Regions from separate parts of the Cytobacillus spongiae genome, predicted to be linked through region 1. Evidence: a T-box and tRNA genes for the amino acid it is inferred to sense, from the RefSeq annotation. Region 1 holds a T-box; the other holds one or more tRNA genes.

Region 1 (9,670 bases):
AAAGCTAAGTAGCGTTTATCCCCAATGGTTACAAATTTCCCATCCACTAAGCTGTCATCTACTTTAGAAGGAACATATTTTGCGTTAAACAAGTCTGTATCCACTAACCCAGCTTTTGAACATGCTTCAGATGGAAGTAGTCCAGACACCGCGCAGAAAGAACGCCTGACAATCCCACCAGGCATTTTAAATGTGTCTGCTGGGTCGATAAGCTCTGGTGCTACATCATAGGCAGCATTTAATAAATCAGCCCATAGATAAATGTTTCTGACACCATATGATAGACCTTTATATCTTCTTTCGAGTGGTTTTGGTGTATCGTATCCAATCCATACCCCGAAGGATACGTTCGGATTGGTCGCAACAAACCAGGCATCTTTATAATCTTGTCCTGTCCCTGTTTTACCTGCCCAATCTGAGTTGAATTTCAATCTTGAATTAACAGCTGTTGCAGTTCCGCTTCTAATAACATCTCGCATCATATCAAGGGTTAAATAAGCGGTTTGAGGACTAAATACATCAACAGGCTCTACTTCATGTTGATAGACAATGTTCCCGTCACTATCCTCAATTTTTTCAATCATATAAGCATCAATAAATTGTCCGTTATTCGCAAAAGTTCCAAAGGCATTCACATTCTCTTCGACAGTTACACCATTTGTTAAGCCGCCCAGTGCAGTTGAGCGATTTGTATAGTCCCCTTCTGTAAGAGAGGAGAAGCCCATTTTCGCTAAGTATTCTGCTGGACGCTGATTCAGAATATCCACATATGCTTTTACGGCTGGAACGTTATAGGACTTCGCTAAGGCATAGCGAGCAGAAACTAATCCGCTATAGCCACCATCGTAGTTGTGTGGCCATGGAGCGCTGCTTGCTGGGTTAAGGCTAAGCGCCACATCGGGCAGAATGGAACCTGGTGATAGAGAGCCTAGTTCAATAGCTGGAGCATAAACAAGTAATGGCTTCATTGTTGAACCATTTGGACGTAGCGCATTTGTTGCGTGATTTGTTTGCTCGCGTTCGTGGTCACGTCCACCAACAAAGCTTAATATACGACCTGTCTTGTTCTCAATTAATACGGCGCCGAGCTCAACTGGCTCATTTACAGTAGTCTCTTCTCCTGTTTCAGGATCTTTAACCGTTTCAGGTCGGTCACTTCCGTAGTATTGGAAGCCATCCTTCACAACTTGCATTTTATCGTACATGTCTTTATTTATCGTAGAGTGAATCTTGTATCCATTCTGGCGAAGATTACGATCGGCTAATGTCGTGTACTCTTCATTTAATTCAGCATCATTGTCAAGGTCGGCTTCTTCATATCCATCTTGCTCTGCTAACTTGACGGCTAAAATGCTGACAGCCCGTTTTTCAATTTCAATTGTTAGCCAAGGATATTTTTCAATTGGGCTAGCCTTAGAAGGTGTAAAATCCTTAGTGATATCGTAGGCAATCGCCTTATTATATTCTTCTTCTGTAATCGACCCATTATCATGCATCCGCTTTAATACAGTCTGCATTCTTGTTAGGCCAGGTTCAAGGTTCTCCTTTACCGTTCCTTCACGTGTAAAAGGAGTATATCCAAATGGACTTTGTGGCAGTCCAGCAATAAAGGCTGCTTGTGGCAATGTTAACTCTTTGGCGTTCACACCAAAAATTCCTTTGGCTGCTGATTGAACTCCAGCAATATTTCTCCCAGATGAATTTCTACCAAACGTAGATACGTTTAAGTAGGCTTCTAAAATCTCTTTTTTATCAAAGAATTTTTCTAAACGAAGGGCTAGCAGAATTTCTTTCGCTTTACGTTCAAAGGAAATCTCATTGGTAAGAATTTGGTTTTTAATTAGCTGCTGGGTAAGGGTACTTCCGCCTGATTGAACAGAGGAGTTAGTTACCTCTTGGAAGATAGCACGTAAGATGGCTTTTGGTACTACTCCATCGTGTTCATAAAAATATTCATCTTCCGTAGCAACAACTGCATCAATTAAATTCTCAGATACATCCTCAAGCTTTATCTCTTCTCGTTCGAGATCAGAGCGAAGCTTTCCTAAATATACATCGTTTGCAAAATATAGCTCAGAGGTTTCTTCATAGTTGTATATATCTTTTTTCATACTTTCATAGGAACGAATAGGCTCCTCTTTTACTAGGGAGGCAAAGTAGCCCGCACCGACTCCGCCAGCAAAAGCCCCGCCAAGTACAACGACAATCAGGAACAATAAGGTTAAGTTCCAAAAGACTTGGTAGGTAATACTCGCCCCTTTTACCGTTCTTTTATTTGTAAGTAGGGCTTGTACTGATTTTAATTTATCTTTTAAATTAGATTTCTGTTCATTCATTCGCATCAATCCCCCTAAAATCACATACATTATAGCATAAACAGACAGAGGAATATGACAAGCACCAGCATTTTTCTGAAATTTCCTCAATTGGTTTGACAAGTTAGCTGATTATATGATAAAAATGTTTAAAGAACTTGAAGAGCTTCGTGAAAATTTGATAATATTCGAAAAGCGATGATAGGAATGAGTAGTTTTTCTACCTCTGTAGCAGAAAGCCGACGGTTGCTGCGAGTCGGTACAAGTAGATAAATGAAGTACCTCCTGAAGCTTTCGCTGTGAACAAATAGTAGCAGCGAACGGGAAAACCGTTATATTGTTTGAGTGGAGGAATTTATTCCTCAATTTGGGTGGTACCGCGCAAAATATCTGCGTCCCTACATTTATGTAGGGACGTTTTTTATTTGGTTTCATTTATCAAATGGTTTTTTGTTCATTCTCTATCATTTTTTGGTGTTGAAGGTGTGTTGACATCCTTGGAAGCATCTCATCCTCAAACCACTTCAATGGAGTTTAACACCCCCATTTATCAGATGAAAGAAGCAATCATATAGGAGGAATTACAATGGAATTATTACAAGATCTTCAATGGAGAGGGATCATCTACCAACAAACGGATGAAGAGGGATTGAAAGATACACTACATAAGGAGAAAATCTCTCTATACTGCGGAATGGATCCTACGGCAGATAGTATGCATATCGGACATTTATTACCGTTCCTTACATTAAGACGCTTTCAAGAGCATGGACACCGTCCTATCGTATTAGTAGGGGGGGCAACTGGACTCATTGGAGACCCAAGTGGTAAAAGTGAAGAGAGAAAGCTCCAAACCCTTGAAATGGTACAGCATAATGTAGCAGGTCTTCAAAAGCAGCTAACACACATCTTTGATTTTGAAGGAGAGAATGGAGCTATCATGGTGAATAACTATGACTGGGCTGGCTCAATGGATATTGTTACCTTCCTTCGTGATTACGGGAAACATGTGGGCGTTAACTACATGCTTGCAAAGGATACAGTCGCCTCACGTTTAGAAACAGGGATTTCTTTTACTGAATTTACGTACACAATTCTCCAAGGGATGGATTTCTTCCGATTATACGAAGATCATAACTGTAAGATGCAAATTGGTGGAAGTGATCAATGGGGGAATATTACAACAGGTTTAGAGCTGATTCGAAAAATGACAACTGATGAATCGAAAGCCTTCGGGTTAACCATTCCGCTAGTGACAAAAGCAGATGGAACAAAGTTTGGAAAAACGGAAGGTGGAGCCATTTGGTTAGATCCTGAGAAAACCTCACCATATGAGTTCTACCAATTTTGGATTAACACAGCAGACGCCGATGTAATCAAATACTTAAAGTTCTTTACATTCTTGACTCGTGAGCAAATCGAAGCCCTTGAAGAGTCAATGAAAGAAGAAGCTCATTTACGTAAAGCGCAAAAAGCACTAGCTGAAGAAATGACTCGCTTAATTCACGGTGAAGCAGCATTAGAACAAGCGATCAAAATTTCTCAAGCGCTGTTCAGCGGGGATGTGAAGAACCTTACCGCAACTGAAATTCAGCAAGGCTTTAAAGACGTGCCTTCATATGAGCATAGCTCAGGTGAAGATATCAGCATCGTTGATCTCTTAGTGGAGTCTAAAATTTCTTCATCCAAGCGCCAAGCTCGTGAAGATGTAACAAATGGAGCCGTATCCATTAATGGTGATAGAGTTACAGACTTAGACTACATGATCGGAAATAAAGACCGAATCGAAGGTCAATTCACAATCATTCGCAGAGGGAAGAAGAAATACTTCTTAATAAAGTACTAAATGGATAAGCTGTCTCTTAGGAGACGGCTTTTTTTGTTAGGTCCTACTATTGGTATGGGAGGGTTTTAATGGGAGATAGACAGAAGGATATGTTTGCTAAAAAAGGAGCGAACGCTCCTTTTTCGAGCGTTCGCTCTGACTTTAAAGGATATCGCTCACATTTTCCGATTTTCGCTCGAATTCGACAGGATATCGATCCTGTTTGATAAATAATCGCTCAGACTTCACTATTTTTCGCTCATAAGGAGATAATTTAGAGGGTTAATGTTTTTTTATTGCTTCAAATGCATGCTGTTTGGTTTCATTTTACCTAGACCTAAAAAGTCTAAAAGTGATTAGTTGCTATTTAAGGTATGGTTCAATTGGGGCTTGTCATGAATGATATATCTGACGAATTTCATCTAAGTATTTTGATGGGGCTTGCCCTAACTATTCTACTTATAAAATAAATAAAAAACCCTTGAAATATAAAAATTTCAAGGGTTTTTCTATCCTGCAAATTACAAAGATTAACGAGAGTAGAACTCAACGATAAGAGCTTCGTTAATTTCAGCTGGAAGTTCTGAACGCTCAGGTAAACGAGTGAAAGTACCTTCTAGCTTATCAGCATCGAACGTTAAGAAGTCAGGTACGAAGTTGTTTACTTCGATAGCTTCTTTAACGATTTCTAGGTTACGTGATTTTTCACGTAAAGAAATTGTTTGACCAGCAGCTAAACGGTATGATGGGATATCAACGCGCGCACCATCAACCATGATATGACCGTGGTTTACAAGCTGACGAGCTTGACGGCGAGTACGAGCTAATCCTAAACGGTAAACTACGTTATCTAAACGAGACTCAAGAAGAACCATGAAGTTCTCACCGTGTTTACCAGTCATTTTACCAGCTCTGTCAAATAAGTTACGGAATTGACGCTCAGTCACTCCATACATATGACGAAGCTTTTGCTTCTCTTGTAATTGTAAACCGTATTCAGAAAGTTTTTTGCGTTGGTTTGGACCATGTTGTCCAGGAGCGTAAGGACGCTTTTCTAATTCTTTACCAGTACCGCTTAGAGAGATTCCAAGACGACGTGATAATTTCCAGCTTGGACCAGTATAACGAGCCATGAAAGACTCCTCCTTTATGTTTTTATTTTGGTAAAATAAAAACAGTTGTGCCCACATCATTTAAGACCATTTTGTTTTCATGTACCTTCGCCCTAGCAGCAGAGGGTTACACAGTACCCCATCATTAACTGAGGAACAAAATGAGATCCTAAAGGCGTTCACTAGGCTGCAATATTTTACACAAAGAGTATTATATTATTTTTATAGGGATAAAGTCAAGAGTATTATCAGGAAAAAATAATTATAGGTGAGTAAACGTTCTAATATCATAGTGGCCTCCTATGATATAATAGGAAGAAAATGAAACTAATGAGTGATTTGAGTGAAAGAGACTGTCAAGGAAAAGCGTTTGCGCTTATTGATACTAGTCATAATTGTTAGCTGCACTGCTGCAGCTTTCCTCTATCGTAGTCAACAAAGTCCACAGGAATCGACGACTAGGGAAGATGATAACCATTTAGCTTTGGTATTGCATCAAAGTACGAATATAAATGATTATCCACAGGTTGTGCTATATCAAAACGAAGAGCAAAAGCATGTTGTGGCTATCTATGATATTGAACTGCGGAATCAATATCGATTTCATGTAAAGGAGTCAGCTGTTCTTAACTTCCAACCAGAAGAACTAGCAACTGATACTAGCGGTGAAGGTTTTTGGGCAAAAACTAATACTAATTGGTATTACTTTAATGAACGGCTAGAGGTTGTAGATCGAAGCAGTCAATATCGAAAGGCATCAAAAAGCCAAATAAGCGAAAAGTTCCAGGATGGAAGCATCATTGCGGAACATAATGGACAACGAATAGATATCCCGTCAGATAAACAACCTTTGAATATTCATTCATTAGCAACAGATGGTTCGATTTGGTTATTGGTTTTTGAAAACGAAGTTAAAATCGCAACAGTTGATACCGAATATTCACAAAATAACTGAAAAAAAATGTCAAAATAAGATAGAATTAGTTTATAATGGGTAAGGTATAAAAATGTAATTAAATTAGCATGGATTAACAAAGCAATTGTAAACATGTTTCGATATGACTAATAGGTGATGATAGGATGGAACTACTTGAACGTCAAATGATCTTAACGTTAAAAAGCCGATTTTTTGACATCATTGATACAGATAAATCCTCATTACAATATGAGACACTATTAAATGAGATGCTTAAGACGATTCAAGTGTTAATGTATGCTCAGGAGGTCACTCTTTATTGTTGTAATGAATGGAAGCAACAGCTATTTATGGATGCTTCAACAAATAAGCAAACCATGGATTCTTTCGTTATGCCTGTCACCCCGTGTGCAGAGCTTGCAGACGCTACGATGAAGCAAAGTGTGTTACGAAAGCCCATAGCTTTTCCAGACTTTAAACAATACGATTTAGTGTTGCCCTTAAAAAAAGAAAATAAATTAATTGGCTGTTTAGCCTTAAAGGAAACGAAGGAAGGTACGTTCAGCCAGTTTCCTAATCATGTTTTAAAAGAATTTAGTGAAGAGTGCAGTGTATTTGTCTATAAGGCTCAAAATATTTCAAAGATCATAATGGAAGAAAAGCGGTATCGTCAGCTGTTTCGAGTGACAGAAAAATTTCATTCCTCCATGGATATGGATGCCGTTTTAGGAGAGATTATTTACACTCTTCAAGAAGTATACCCATCCTTCACTTATTATCTATTGTTGTCCCACGATAACAATAATCATGGAGATCTTCCTATAAAGGATCTTGAATATGATAGTGAGAACATTTCAGCTATGCAAGCATATGTAACTGGCTCGATTCAGTTTGAAGACTCATTACAAGAAAAACGATCAATTTTATATGCCCCATTAAAAGGGAAGCAAGGCGTTTATGGGGTTCTTCAAGTCATTGCTCCAAATACGCTCGTATTTCCAAAAAATGAAGTTGAATTTATCACGCTGCTTGCGAATACGGCAGGAAGTGCCCTTGAAAACGCTCAGTTATATCAGCAGTCGAAACGGTTAATATCTGATTTGCAGCTGATTAATGAAACTTCCCATCGATTAAATTCAAATTTACGATTAACCGAAACAATGACTTATATGGCAGAGCAAATTTGCTCATCTTTTGGTGCAGAAGAAGTAGGATTCATCTTGATTTCTCAAGAGCATAGAAAGGTAAGTGTAATAAAAGGAAGCACTAGTTTCTTTCATACGGAGGACTCTACGGTCTATGTGTCCTATATTCGAGATAAAATTGTGAAAGAAAAGGATGCTCTTTTTATAGGGGACCTAAGCTTGAAGGATCAACAACCTGAAGTTATCTTTAAGTCGATTATGGCAGTACCGATGGTTCAAACAGGTACATTAAAGGGATTTGCATTAGTCATGCACAAACAACCCTATCATTTTTCCTTTGAAGCCTTTAAATTACTACAATCCTTAATTCATCACTCTACTCTAGCATTTACAAATTCTATGCTACGTGAAGAACTAGAAACAATGGTTGTTACGGATCATTTAACTAAACTCTATTCGCGAAATTTCTTAGATGAGAGAGTTCATCGCTCAATGGAAGCGGATTCTCAAGGGACATTTATCCTGCTTGATATCGATAATTTTAAATCAGTCAACGATACATATGGACATCAAGTAGGTGACGATGTTCTAATCCAAGTAGCAGAGTTAATTAAAGGGAGTATTCGCGGAACTGATATTGGAGCTAGGTGGGGGGGAGAAGAACTAGCAGTGTATCTCCCAAAGGTGCCGTTGGATGTTGGTGTAACAATTGCTAAAAGAATTGTTAAGAAAGTAGCAGAACATACTAACCCAAGAGTAACGATATCCTGTGGAGTTTCTTACTGGGAAAAAACAGATAATGATACGTTCTTAGGATTATTTAAACGAGCGGACCAAGCGTTATATGTAGCAAAAGAAACAGGGAAAAATAAAGTAATTATCCAAAAGGATTTAGAACCACCCATTTCTTGACTTATAAAACTTGCATAATTAGCTTACGGTTGTAAGCTATGGGAAAAGAAGAGACTATACACTATTATGTGTAGTCTCTTCTTTTTTTGCATTAGAAAGAAAACCTCCACTTTCTAGAAGGAGTATTAAATAGATCAATTGTTGATAAGCCCTTCGACATCCAGCAACAGTGTCAAACCCAATCCCTCAAAGTCAAAAGAAAATATAATATGGAAGTCAAAGAATGTCTTCTATTCTAAACTGTCGTATGCTTGCTTTAGCCTAACCAAGGTGCGAAACGCTTTTGTTCATCTGTTTGATTACACATTATTTCTGCTAGTTTATGAGGAATCTTGCAATAAAGTAAAACAAATAGGTTTCAATCTATTCAGAATTATCATATTCTATAGATGTAAGCGTTTGCAATTTTGCTCTGTTATTTCAGTTTCAGAGCCGTTATCTCAAAGGGGGAGAAAAAATGAAAGAGAATAAACAGTTTAGATTTGAAACGGAAGTCATTCATAAAGGCTATTCTTCGAGCGACTACCAAGGTAGCTTAACTCCGCCAATCTTTCAAACATCAACTTTTACTTTTGCCAATGCAGAACAAGGGGAAAAACGATTTGCAGGGGAAGAGAATGGGTATATTTATTCTCGATTAGGGAATCCAACCGTACGTATGCTAGAAGAACGTATGGCTAGCCTTGAAAAAGGAGAAGCAGCATTAGCGTTTGGCTCGGGAATGGCAGCAGTCTCAGCTATTCTTTTCGCTTTGACTAAAACAGGCGACCATATTGTTTGTTCACAGGGTGTATATGGATGTACATTTGGATTGCTTCAAATGATGGAAGAAAAATATCATATCTCACATGATTTCTCCGCGATGGCATCGAAAGAAGATCTTATTGAAGCAATTCGTCCAGAAACAACGTGTATATATGTTGAAACACCTATAAACCCTACGATGAAACTCGTAGATCTAGAAATGGTCGTTGAAGTTGCTAAAGAAAAAGGGATTACTGTTGTAGTGGACAACACATTCTGTTCTCCTTATTTGCAAAATCCTCTAGCTATTGGATGTGATGTTGTCATTCATAGTGCAACCAAATATATTTGTGGACATGGAGATGTGATTGCAGGAATGGCAGTAGGAAAGAAGGATTTTATGGAAGAAGTAGCCATGACCACACAAAAAGATATAGGAGGCGTTATGTCTCCATTTGATGCATGGCTATTATTAAGAGGCTTAAAAACACTCTCGGTACGTATGGATCGACATTGTGATAACGCCCAAAAACTAGTTTCATTTCTTGCAAACCATCCAATGGTTGATGAAGTATACTACCCTGGAGATGAAAAAAATCGTGATTATGAAATCTGTAAGAAACAGATGAAACAGCCAGGCGGGCTAATATCCTTTAGCATTAAAGGGACAAAAGAAACGGCGCAACAATTTATGAACGAAC
Region 2 (9,670 bases), 1.7 Mb from region 1:
TTCATATACATTCTTGCTTGCTTCTCAAGCAACTTCGCCATTTGTCCTGTCCATGATTCTTTCCGGTTTCCGTTTGTTCGCTCCTGATAATAAGAAGAAACGACTTCATTAAATTCAACTAGCTCCTGCTTATACCTTTCCTCATTTTGCTCGTATTCATTTTCATGGTAAATGTGGTTCAAAGAGAGTCTTGGCTTTTGATCTGGCAGCTGATTTGGGTAACCTACGACAAGCCCGAATATCGGAATGACCCGTTCTGGCGTTTTGATGATATCACACACTTCCTTAAGATGATTGCGAATACCCCCGATGTAGCATATACCAAGACCCATTGACTCAGCAGCAATTGCTGCATTTTGTGCAGCTAGCGTGGCATCAATTATTGCAACCATAAATTTCTCCGTACTCTCGATACTCGTTATTACATCCGCCTTCTCCATCCTACCAATTTGATCATGACGGTAAAGATCTGCACAGAAAATAAAGAAATGACCATTCCTTTCAACATACGGCTGATTCCCAGCTAATTCAGCAAGCCTCTTTTTCTTTGATGGATCTGTAACACCAACAATTGAATAGGCTTGTATGTAACTTGAAGTAGAAGCAGCCTGAGCGCTCCTTACAATTAATTCAATTTGTTCCTGTGTTAAAGCTTTGTCTTCAAAACTTCGAATCGAGCGATGGTTTATTAACGTTTCAATAACCTGGTTCATTTTGTATCACCTCATTAGTAGTTTAGCAAAAAGAATAGTCAGCTTTACAACATAATAGACTCCCTTGATAAATACCCACGGGCAAAATCCCCCCTTTTTAATCAAAGAGATAAGGAAAAAACACATAAAAAAAAGACCTAATAGTACTATTAGGCCTAATGGGGCTTACCCTAAACCCGGATAATTCTGCTGACGAAGTGCTTCATAAATTAAGATCGCAGCAGTATTTGATAAATTTAAAGAACGTACATTATCATTCATAGGAATTCGCAAGCTAACCTCTTTATTCTTTTCTATGACATCCTTCGGTAATCCAGTTGTCTCTTTTCCAAAAATAAAATAATGATCTTTCTTAAGGTCACTATAGTCAAATGAAGAATGGGACTTCTGCCCGAACTTGGTTAAATAAAAGAATTCTCCACCCTCATTTTTTTCATAAAATTCATCTAATGAATCGTAATACACTACATTTACATACTCCCAATAATCCAACCCAGCTCTTTTCAGCATTTTATCATCAGTCGAAAAGCCTAACGGACGAATTAAATGAAGGGTTGTGCCTGTTGCTGCACATGTACGTGCAATGTTTCCCGTATTTGCTGGGATTTCTGGTTGATATAAAACGATATGCAATGCCACTAATATTCACCTCTAAAATAAGCTCTATCAGCTATTATACCATTCTTCTTTTATCAAGCAAGATTTCTACAATCTCGGTTATTCATCATCCACTATCGTAAAGAACTTATATTTAATTTGATCTGTGTAGGCTGTCGAGTCTTCGTACGCCCAATACCTCATTCGGCTATTATACGTATGGCTATTGACTAAAGGCATTCCATCTTGGTCCTTTTTCGTAACTATTGTCGTATGATCGAATCGTCCATCTCCTTGAAAGTCATAGCATATTACATCACCAAGCTGCAGCTCTTCAGGATGATCGACCTCTCTTGCCCTTAATCCACTCTTAGCTCCTGGTAAATACCATCTCATCGAATTTGCCACCGTCCAACTAAAACTCCAATTGTGCTGCTTCATCCACCATCCTTTTGCCCGATTTGATGAAATACTCATAGGAGCACCTCCGGCATGTAAGCATTGTGAAATATAATTCGTACAATCCACATCAAATTTTTCATAAGCTGGATTGTAATCATTCCACCATCTTTCCGCGTATTGTACAGCCTTTAAACGATCGTATTTGAATAATTGGCGCTCTTCAATGAAGGAATCATCACCTACTTGAATTGCTTTACTCTCTGCCTGTCTGTCACTATATGGGTTGATCTCGATATCTTCGACAAGAATCCCCTTATAAAATTCAGCCTCTCTCATCTCGATCTCTTCTTCCACATATAAACCTGACTTGTGCTTTATCAAATACTGTGAGTGAACTTGGTAGCGGACCTTCCCCATTTCCTTATCCTCGATCGTATCGATAATCTTTCCTAGTCCTTTCACTTTTACAATTTCTCTCGATGATTTTTGAAGTCCTTCTATTTTTCGCTTTATTTTTGGACAAGTAATATGGGATGAACGCTCATTGGATACACATTGATGTATTCTTTTCTCTAAATGCTGATGTAGTTGATTTCTCATTTATGCCACTCCCTTCATATCATACATATGAGAAAAGCGGTAATTCAAAACAAAAAAGAGGAGAATTTTCTCCTCTTTCACTTAAAAAAACCTAAGCCCTTTTCAATTTCTAATTGTACCGATTCATCCTTTTCCGACCTTTGAGCTTTTAATAATGCATCTTTAGCTGAATTGCCACCAATCTTACCTAAAGCCCATGCTGCTGTTCCGCGAATAACTGGTCTTGGATCATCTATTAAAACGAATTTCAATTCATCAATGGCAGTATCATCTTTATAATGAGCAAGAGCAATTATAGCATTGCGCTGAATCGGTTTTTTCCCTCTCCATGAACCGGATATATGACCGAATTTTTCTTTAAACTCACGGTTGCTCATCCTTAATAAAGGCTTTAGCAAAGGCTTTGCAATCTCAGGGTCAGGCTCCATTTCTACATGAAGGTGATAATCCATTCCCTTATTTTTAGGGCAGACCGTTTGACATGTATCACATCCATAAATACGATTCCCTAGCTTTCCGCGAAATTCATCTGGAAGAAACCCTTTCGTTTGTGTCAAAAAAGCGATGCACTTTTGCGCATTTAACTGTCCACCTTGCACGAGCGCACCGGTTGGACAAATGTCCACACACTTATTACAAGTACCACAGAGATCTTCCATTGGAGTATCTGGTTCAAATGGTATATTCGTAATCATTTCTCCTAAGTAAACGTAAGAACCAAATTCAGGTGTAATAATGGAACAATTCTTTCCGCTCCAGCCAATTCCAGCTCGCTGGGCAACCGCCCGATCAACAAGCTCTCCAGTATCTACCATGGATTTCAATGTGGCATTAGGGATACGTGAAAGAATATATTTCTCAAGCTTTTTCAATCGGTCCCTTAATATGACATGATAATCAGTTCCCCAAGAGGCTCTACAAAAAATCCCTCTTCGTTCTCCCTTTTTACTCACGACGCGGACTTTCATTTTTGAGGGATAGGCTAATGCAATAGATATAATCGACCTAGGCTCATCCATTAAAAGCGAAGGGTCAACCCGCTTGTCGATATCCGGTTCTTCAAAACCAGAATGATACTGCAACCTCTGCTGATGAAGTAATCTTATTTTCATTTCATCAAATGTCGTAGAAGTCGTAAACCCTATTTTGTCTATTCCAATTGTCTTACTATATTCAATTACATCCAGCTTAAATTTCTGCCAATTCACCCCTAATCCCTCCTTTCTTATCTGCTAATAATAATCTATCTCCAATCATTCATCTATTCCAACATGTTCGTCCTTCTAACAAGTTTATGATAAACTATTTCCAATCATATTTGGAGGTGAAAGAAATGGATTTGACGATTCATCCTACTATTTGTTCACTTATCCCAGATTTTAAAATCGGGATGATTACTTACAGTGGTATTCAAGTATCAGACTCTCCTCAAATGCTCAAAGGGCGTTTACAAATGTTTCAAGAATCTATATTCTTTGATCTTGAATCAAAGAATGTAACAGATTTTCCTGGAATTGATGAATGGCGTGGAATCTTTAAAAAAATCGGCAAAGACCCTAATCGATATCGCCATTCTGCAGAAGCGCTATACCGAAGAGTGAAAAAAAATAACTTTGTTCCATCCGTTCACAGCGCTACAGACCTGAACAATTTCTTTTCTCTTCAATACAGGGTTCCCATTGGCATATATGACCTAGACAAACTCAGTGGTACAATCGAGATGCGTATAGGAGCTACAGGAGAAGTGTACGAAGGATTAAATGGAAGAGAAAATTCATTGGAACATCTCTTGATTACAGCTGATGAATCCGGCCCGTTTGGAACACCTTTTGTAGATTCACAAAGGTCAGCCGTCACAGTAGAAACGACCAACGCACTTCAAATTGTATATTTAAGACCTTCCTTGACCTCCGAAGAAAGTACTAAGCTAATAGAGTCCCTAATGAATATGTTTACCCAAATTCATGGAGGAGAAAGTCAATTTCAAGTAAAAGGATGCTAAGGAGCATCCTTTTTTTGTATTCATTAGGTCAGAACAAAGAAAAAACGCAATACCACGTTATGTTTCAAACGAGATACTGCGTTGTGACCTAATATGTATGGAGCGGGTGATGGGAATCGAACCCACGACATCAGCTTGGAAGGCTGAGGTTTTACCATTAAACTACACCCGCGTTGCAAAATTACTCAGAATTTGTCGAAGCTTATGCAAAAAATAAAACAGGAAAACCTGTTATGAGAGATACCGGTGGTCGGGGTCGAACCGACACTCCAGAAGGAACACGATTTTGAGTCGTGCGCGTCTGCCAATTCCGCCACACCGGCATATCAAGTTACTATTAAGTGGTGCCGAGGACCGGAATCGAACCGGTACGGTAGTCACCTACCGCAGGATTTTAAGTCCTGTGCGTCTGCCAGTTCCGCCACCCCGGCATTTATCGTAAGGCTTGTCCAAGTGTGTAAAAAAAAGATGGAGGCGGCAACCGGATTCGAACCGGTGGTAAAGGTTTTGCAGACCTCTGCCTTACCACTTGGCTATGCCGCCGAAAAAATATGGAGCGGAAGACGGGATTCGAACCCGCGACCCCCACCTTGGCAAGGTGGTGTTCTACCACTGAACTACTTCCGCAAATGGCTGGGCTAGCAGGATTCGAACCTACGCATGACGGAGTCAAAGTCCGTTGCCTTACCGCTTGGCTATAGCCCAATGAATGAACGATCACTATTTTTTAATTTTTATGATGACAATACTTAATATATGCAATTGAATATGAGATGTTACTAAAAATGGGGCGACTGATGGGAATCGAACCCACGAGTGTCGGAGCCACAATCCGATGCGTTAACCACTTCGCCACAGCCGCCATAATGAATATTAAGTTTGGTTGGCAGGGGCAGTAGGAATCGAACCCACACCGGAGGTTTTGGAGACCTCTGTTCTACCGTTAAACTATGCCCCTATTTAATGGTGGAGGGGGACGGATTCGAACCGCCGAACCCGAAGGAGCGGATTTACAGTCCGCCGCGTTTAGCCACTTCGCTACCCCTCCAGTAATATGAATGATTATAACATATAAATAACACTTATAGTATTCCTATAGTGTCATAATAGTACATAAAATGGTGGCTCAGGACGGAATCGAACCGCCGACACAAGGATTTTCAGTCCTTTGCTCTACCAACTGAGCTACTGAGCCAAATGAAATGGCGGTCCGGACGGGACTCGAACCCGCGACCTCCTGCGTGACAGGCAGGCATTCTAACCAACTGAACTACCGGACCAAATTGCGGGGACAGGATTTGAACCTGCGACCTTCGGGTTATGAGCCCGACGAGCTACCAGACTGCTCCACCCCGCGATAATAGTATATAATGGTGGAGGATGACGGGATCGAACCGCCGACCCCCTGCTTGTAAGGCAGGTGCTCTCCCAGCTGAGCTAATCCTCCATATTAAAGTGGTGACCCGTACGGGATTCGAACCCGTGTTACCGCCGTGAAAGGGCGGTGTCTTAACCGCTTGACCAACGGGCCAGTATATAATGGCGGAGAGCAAGGGATTTGAACCCTTGAGACAGGTTTTGCCCGCCTACACGATTTCCAATCGTGCTCCTTCGGCCACTCGGACAGCTCTCCTAAATGGCTCCGCAGGTAGGACTCGAACCTACGACCGTTCGGTTAACAGCCGAATGCTCTACCACTGAGCTACTGCGGAATAATAATTATAACAGCTTGGCGACGTCCTACTCTCACAAGGGGACAGCCCCTAACTACCATCGGCGCTGAGAAGCTTAACTTCCGTGTTCGGCATGGGAACGGGTGTGACCTTCTCGCTATCGCCACCAAACTATTTAGAAAGACAAATAGTATTATATAAAATATACTAATGTTTTTCAAGAGGTTTTTAATATTTGATCCCTCAAAACTAGATAATGTATAGAAGAAGAAAGAATATCGGTAATGCCATTTTCATAACTAGTCCAGCTACGGCTCCTACCTTCTATCGAAGTTGTACAGTCGCCTTCGCTTTCTTATTTGGTTAAGTCCTCGATCGATTAGTATCAGTCAGCTCCACATGTCACCATGCTTCCACCTCTGACCTATCAACCTGATCATCTTTCAGGGATCTTACTAGCTTGCGCTATGGGAAATCTCATCTTGAGGGGGGCTTCATGCTTAGATGCTTTCAGCACTTATCCCTTCCGCACATAGCTACCCAGCGATGCCTTTGGCAAGACAACTGGTACACCAGCGGTGCGTCCATCCCGGTCCTCTCGTACTAAGGACAGCTCCTCTCAAATTTCCTACGCCCACGACGGATAGGGACCGAACTGTCTCACGACGTTCTGAACCCAGCTCGCGTACCGCTTTAATGGGCGAACAGCCCAACCCTTGGGACCGACTACAGCCCCAGGATGCGATGAGCCGACATCGAGGTGCCAAACCTCCCCGTCGATGTGGACTCTTGGGGGAGATAAGCCTGTTATCCCCGGGGTAGCTTTTATCCGTTGAGCGATGGCCCTTCCATGCGGAACCACCGGATCACTAAGCCCGACTTTCGTCCCTGCTCGACTTGTAGGTCTCGCAGTCAAGCTCCCTTGTGCCTTTACACTCTACGAATGATTTCCAACCATTCTGAGGGAACCTTTGGGCGCCTCCGTTACTCTTTAGGAGGCGACCGCCCCAGTCAAACTGCCCACCTGACACTGTCTCCCGCCCCGATCAGGGGCGTGGGTTAGAATTTCAATACAGCCAGGGTAGTATCCCACCAATGCCTCCACCGAAGCTGGCGCTCCGGCTTCCAAGGCTCCTACCTATCCTGTACAAGCTGTACCAAAATTCAATATCAGGCTACAGTAAAGCTCCACGGGGTCTTTCCGTCCTGTCGCGGGTAACCTGCATCTTCACAGGTACTATAATTTCACCGAGTCTCTCGTTGAGACAGTGCCCAGATCGTTACGCCTTTCGTGCGGGTCGGAACTTACCCGACAAGGAATTTCGCTACCTTAGGACCGTTATAGTTACGGCCGCCGTTTACTGGGGCTTCGATTCAGAGCTTCGCTTACGCTAACCCCTCCTCTTAACCTTCCAGCACCGGGCAGGCGTCAGCCCCTATACTTCGCCTTGCGGCTTTGCAGAGACCTGTGTTTTTGCTAAACAGTCGCCTGGGCCTATTCACTGCGGCTTTTCAGGGCTATTCACCCTAAAAAGCACCCCTTCTCCCGAAGTTACGGGGTCATTTTGCCGAGTTCCTTAACGAGAGTTCTCTCGCTCACCTTAGGATTCTCTCCTCGCCTACCTGTGTCGGTTTGCGGTACGGGCACCTTTTTCCTCGCTAGAGGCTTTTCTTGGCAGTGTGGAATCAGGAACTTCGGTACTTTATTTCCCTCGCCATCACAGCTCCGCCTTATGGTAACGGGATTTGCCTCGTTACCGGCCTAACTGCTTGGACGCGCATATCCAACAGCGCGCTTACCCTATCCTCCTGCGTCCCCCCATTGCTCAAACGGAAAAGAGGTGGTACAGGAATATCAACCTGTTGTCCATCGCCTACGCTTTTCAGCCTCGGCTTAGGTCCCGACTAACCCTGAGCGGACGAGCCTTCCTCAGGAAACCTTAGGCATTCGGTGGATGGGATTCTCACCCATCTTTCGCTACTCATACCGGCATTCTCACTTCTAAGCGCTCCACCAGTCCTTGCGGTCTAGCTTCAACGCCCTTAGAACGCTCTCCTACCACTGACATCGTAGATGTCAATCCACAGCTTCGGTGATACGTTTAGCCCCGGTACATTTTCGGCGCGGAGTCACTCGACCAGTGAGCTATTACGCACTCTTTAAATGGTGGCTGCTTCTAAGCCAACATCCTGGTTGTCTAAGCAACTCCACATCCTTTTCCACTTAACGTATACTTTGGGACCTTAGCTGGTGGTCTGGGCTGTTTCCCTTTCGACTACGGATCTTATCACTCGCAGTCTGACTCCCATGGATAAGTCTTTGGCATTCGGAGTTTATCTGAATTCGGTAACCCGATGGGGGCCCCTAGTCCAAACAGTGCTCTACCTCCAAGACTCTTACTACATGAGGCTAGCCCTAAAGCTATTTCGGAGAGAACCAGCTATCTCCAAGTTCGATTGGAATTTCTCCGCTACCCACACCTCATCCCCGCACTTTTCAACGTGCGTGGGTTCGGGCCTCCATCCAGTGTTACCTGGACTTCACCCTGGACATGGGTAGATCACCTGGTTTCGGGTCTACGACCACATACTCATTCGCCCTATTCAGACTCGCTTTCGCTACGGCTCCGTCTATCCAACTTAACCTTGCATGTAATCGTAACTCGCCGGTTCATTCTACAAAAGGCACGCTATCACCCATTAACGGGCTCTAACTACTTGTAGGCACACGGTTTCAGGATCTTTTTCACTCCCCTTCCGGGGTGCTTTTCACCTTTCCCTCACGGTACTGGTTCACTATCGGTCACTAGGGAGTATTTAGCCTTGGGAGATGGTCCTCCCAGCTTCCGACGGGATTTCACGTGTCCCGCCGTACTCAGGATCCACTCAAGAGGGAACGAAGTTTCAACTACAGGGTTGTTACCTTCTCTGACCAGCCTTTCCAGGCTTGTTCGTTTACTCCGTTCCTTTGTAACTCCGTATAGAGTGTCCTACAACCCCAAGAGGCAAGCCTCTTGGTTTGGGCTAATCCCGTTTCGCTCGCCGCTACTCAGGGAATCGCATTTGCTTTCTCTTCCTCCGGGTACTTAGATGTTTCAGTTCCCCGGGTCTGCCTTCCATATCCTATGTATTCAGATAAGGATTCCATCCCATTACGGATAGAGGGTTTCCCCATTCGGAAATCTCCGGATCAAAGCTTACTTACAGCTCCCCGAAGCATATCGGTGTTAGTACCGTCCTTCATCGGCTCCTAGTGCCAAGGCATTCACCGTGCGCCCTTTCTAACTTAACCTATAAGCTTTCAATACACATCGCATCTCTTCGTCAGCTTCCTTCGCTCCGCTCCTCATGTACGTAAGTACATTCCGGTGCTCACTCAGTTGCTTCCTCGACCTGCTCGCGTCTTGAAACCTTCTAATTTCTTGTTTAGAGAAAATCTTAAGATTGGCGATTACTCGGTAATTCTTTTTTCTTCTATATTTCATTATCTAGTTTTCAAGGAACAAGTTCACTTTCTTCTATAATAAGAAGAGAGTTTGTTATAGAGAGATTGCTCTCTCAAAACTAAACGAACCATAAGCGTCAACTTTCATGTAAATATCCTTAGAAAGGAGGTGATCCAGCCGCACCTTCCGATACGGCTACCTTGTTACGACTTCACCCCAATCATCTGTCCCACCTTA

What was found. A T-box is a leader RNA that pairs with one kind of tRNA and senses whether it is charged. The one in region 1 lies ahead of tyrS (tyrosine--tRNA ligase), so its partner is inferred to be a tRNA-Tyr.
Region 2: it encodes a tRNA-Tyr, which carries the amino acid that the T-box ahead of tyrS (tyrosine--tRNA ligase) is inferred to sense. The anticodon was not compared.

What each region holds. Positions count from the first base shown of each region.
Region 1 is NZ_CP089997.1:3,226,008-3,235,677, reverse strand. Features, by position in the region: gene LS684_RS16305 (transglycosylase domain-containing protein) at 1-2,336, opposite strand, end outside; T-box leader at 2,505-2,718, shown strand; gene tyrS (tyrosine--tRNA ligase) at 2,902-4,161, shown strand; gene LS684_RS16295 (hypothetical protein) at 4,230-4,367, shown strand; gene rpsD (30S ribosomal protein S4) at 4,671-5,273, opposite strand; gene LS684_RS16285 (hypothetical protein) at 5,596-6,207, shown strand; gene LS684_RS16280 (sensor domain-containing diguanylate cyclase) at 6,333-8,225, shown strand; gene megL (methionine gamma-lyase) at 8,683-9,670, shown strand, end outside.
Region 2 is NZ_CP089997.1:784,515-794,184, reverse strand. Features, by position in the region: gene nfsA (oxygen-insensitive NADPH nitroreductase) at 1-713, opposite strand, end outside; gene trmL (tRNA (uridine(34)/cytosine(34)/5-carboxymethylaminomethyluridine(34)-2'-O)-methyltransferase TrmL) at 879-1,352, opposite strand; gene LS684_RS04175 (amidase domain-containing protein) at 1,431-2,312, opposite strand; gene queG (tRNA epoxyqueuosine(34) reductase QueG) at 2,390-3,520, opposite strand; gene LS684_RS04165 (B3/B4 domain-containing protein) at 3,646-4,314, shown strand; tRNA gene LS684_RS04160 (tRNA-Gly) at 4,413-4,486, opposite strand; tRNA gene LS684_RS04155 (tRNA-Leu) at 4,556-4,637, opposite strand; tRNA gene LS684_RS04150 (tRNA-Leu) at 4,657-4,745, opposite strand; tRNA gene LS684_RS04145 (tRNA-Cys) at 4,784-4,857, opposite strand; tRNA gene LS684_RS04140 (tRNA-Gly) at 4,867-4,941, opposite strand; tRNA gene LS684_RS04135 (tRNA-Gln) at 4,945-5,019, opposite strand; tRNA gene LS684_RS04130 (tRNA-His) at 5,101-5,176, opposite strand; tRNA gene LS684_RS04125 (tRNA-Trp) at 5,199-5,272, opposite strand; tRNA gene LS684_RS04120 (tRNA-Tyr) at 5,279-5,362, opposite strand; tRNA gene LS684_RS04115 (tRNA-Phe) at 5,434-5,509, opposite strand; tRNA gene LS684_RS04110 (tRNA-Asp) at 5,518-5,594, opposite strand; tRNA gene LS684_RS04105 (tRNA-Met) at 5,598-5,671, opposite strand; tRNA gene LS684_RS04100 (tRNA-Val) at 5,686-5,761, opposite strand; tRNA gene LS684_RS04095 (tRNA-Glu) at 5,771-5,845, opposite strand; tRNA gene LS684_RS04090 (tRNA-Ser) at 5,855-5,947, opposite strand; tRNA gene LS684_RS04085 (tRNA-Asn) at 5,952-6,026, opposite strand; rRNA gene rrf (5S ribosomal RNA) at 6,042-6,158, opposite strand; rRNA gene LS684_RS04075 (23S ribosomal RNA) at 6,347-9,279, opposite strand; rRNA gene LS684_RS04070 (16S ribosomal RNA) at 9,595-9,670, opposite strand, start outside.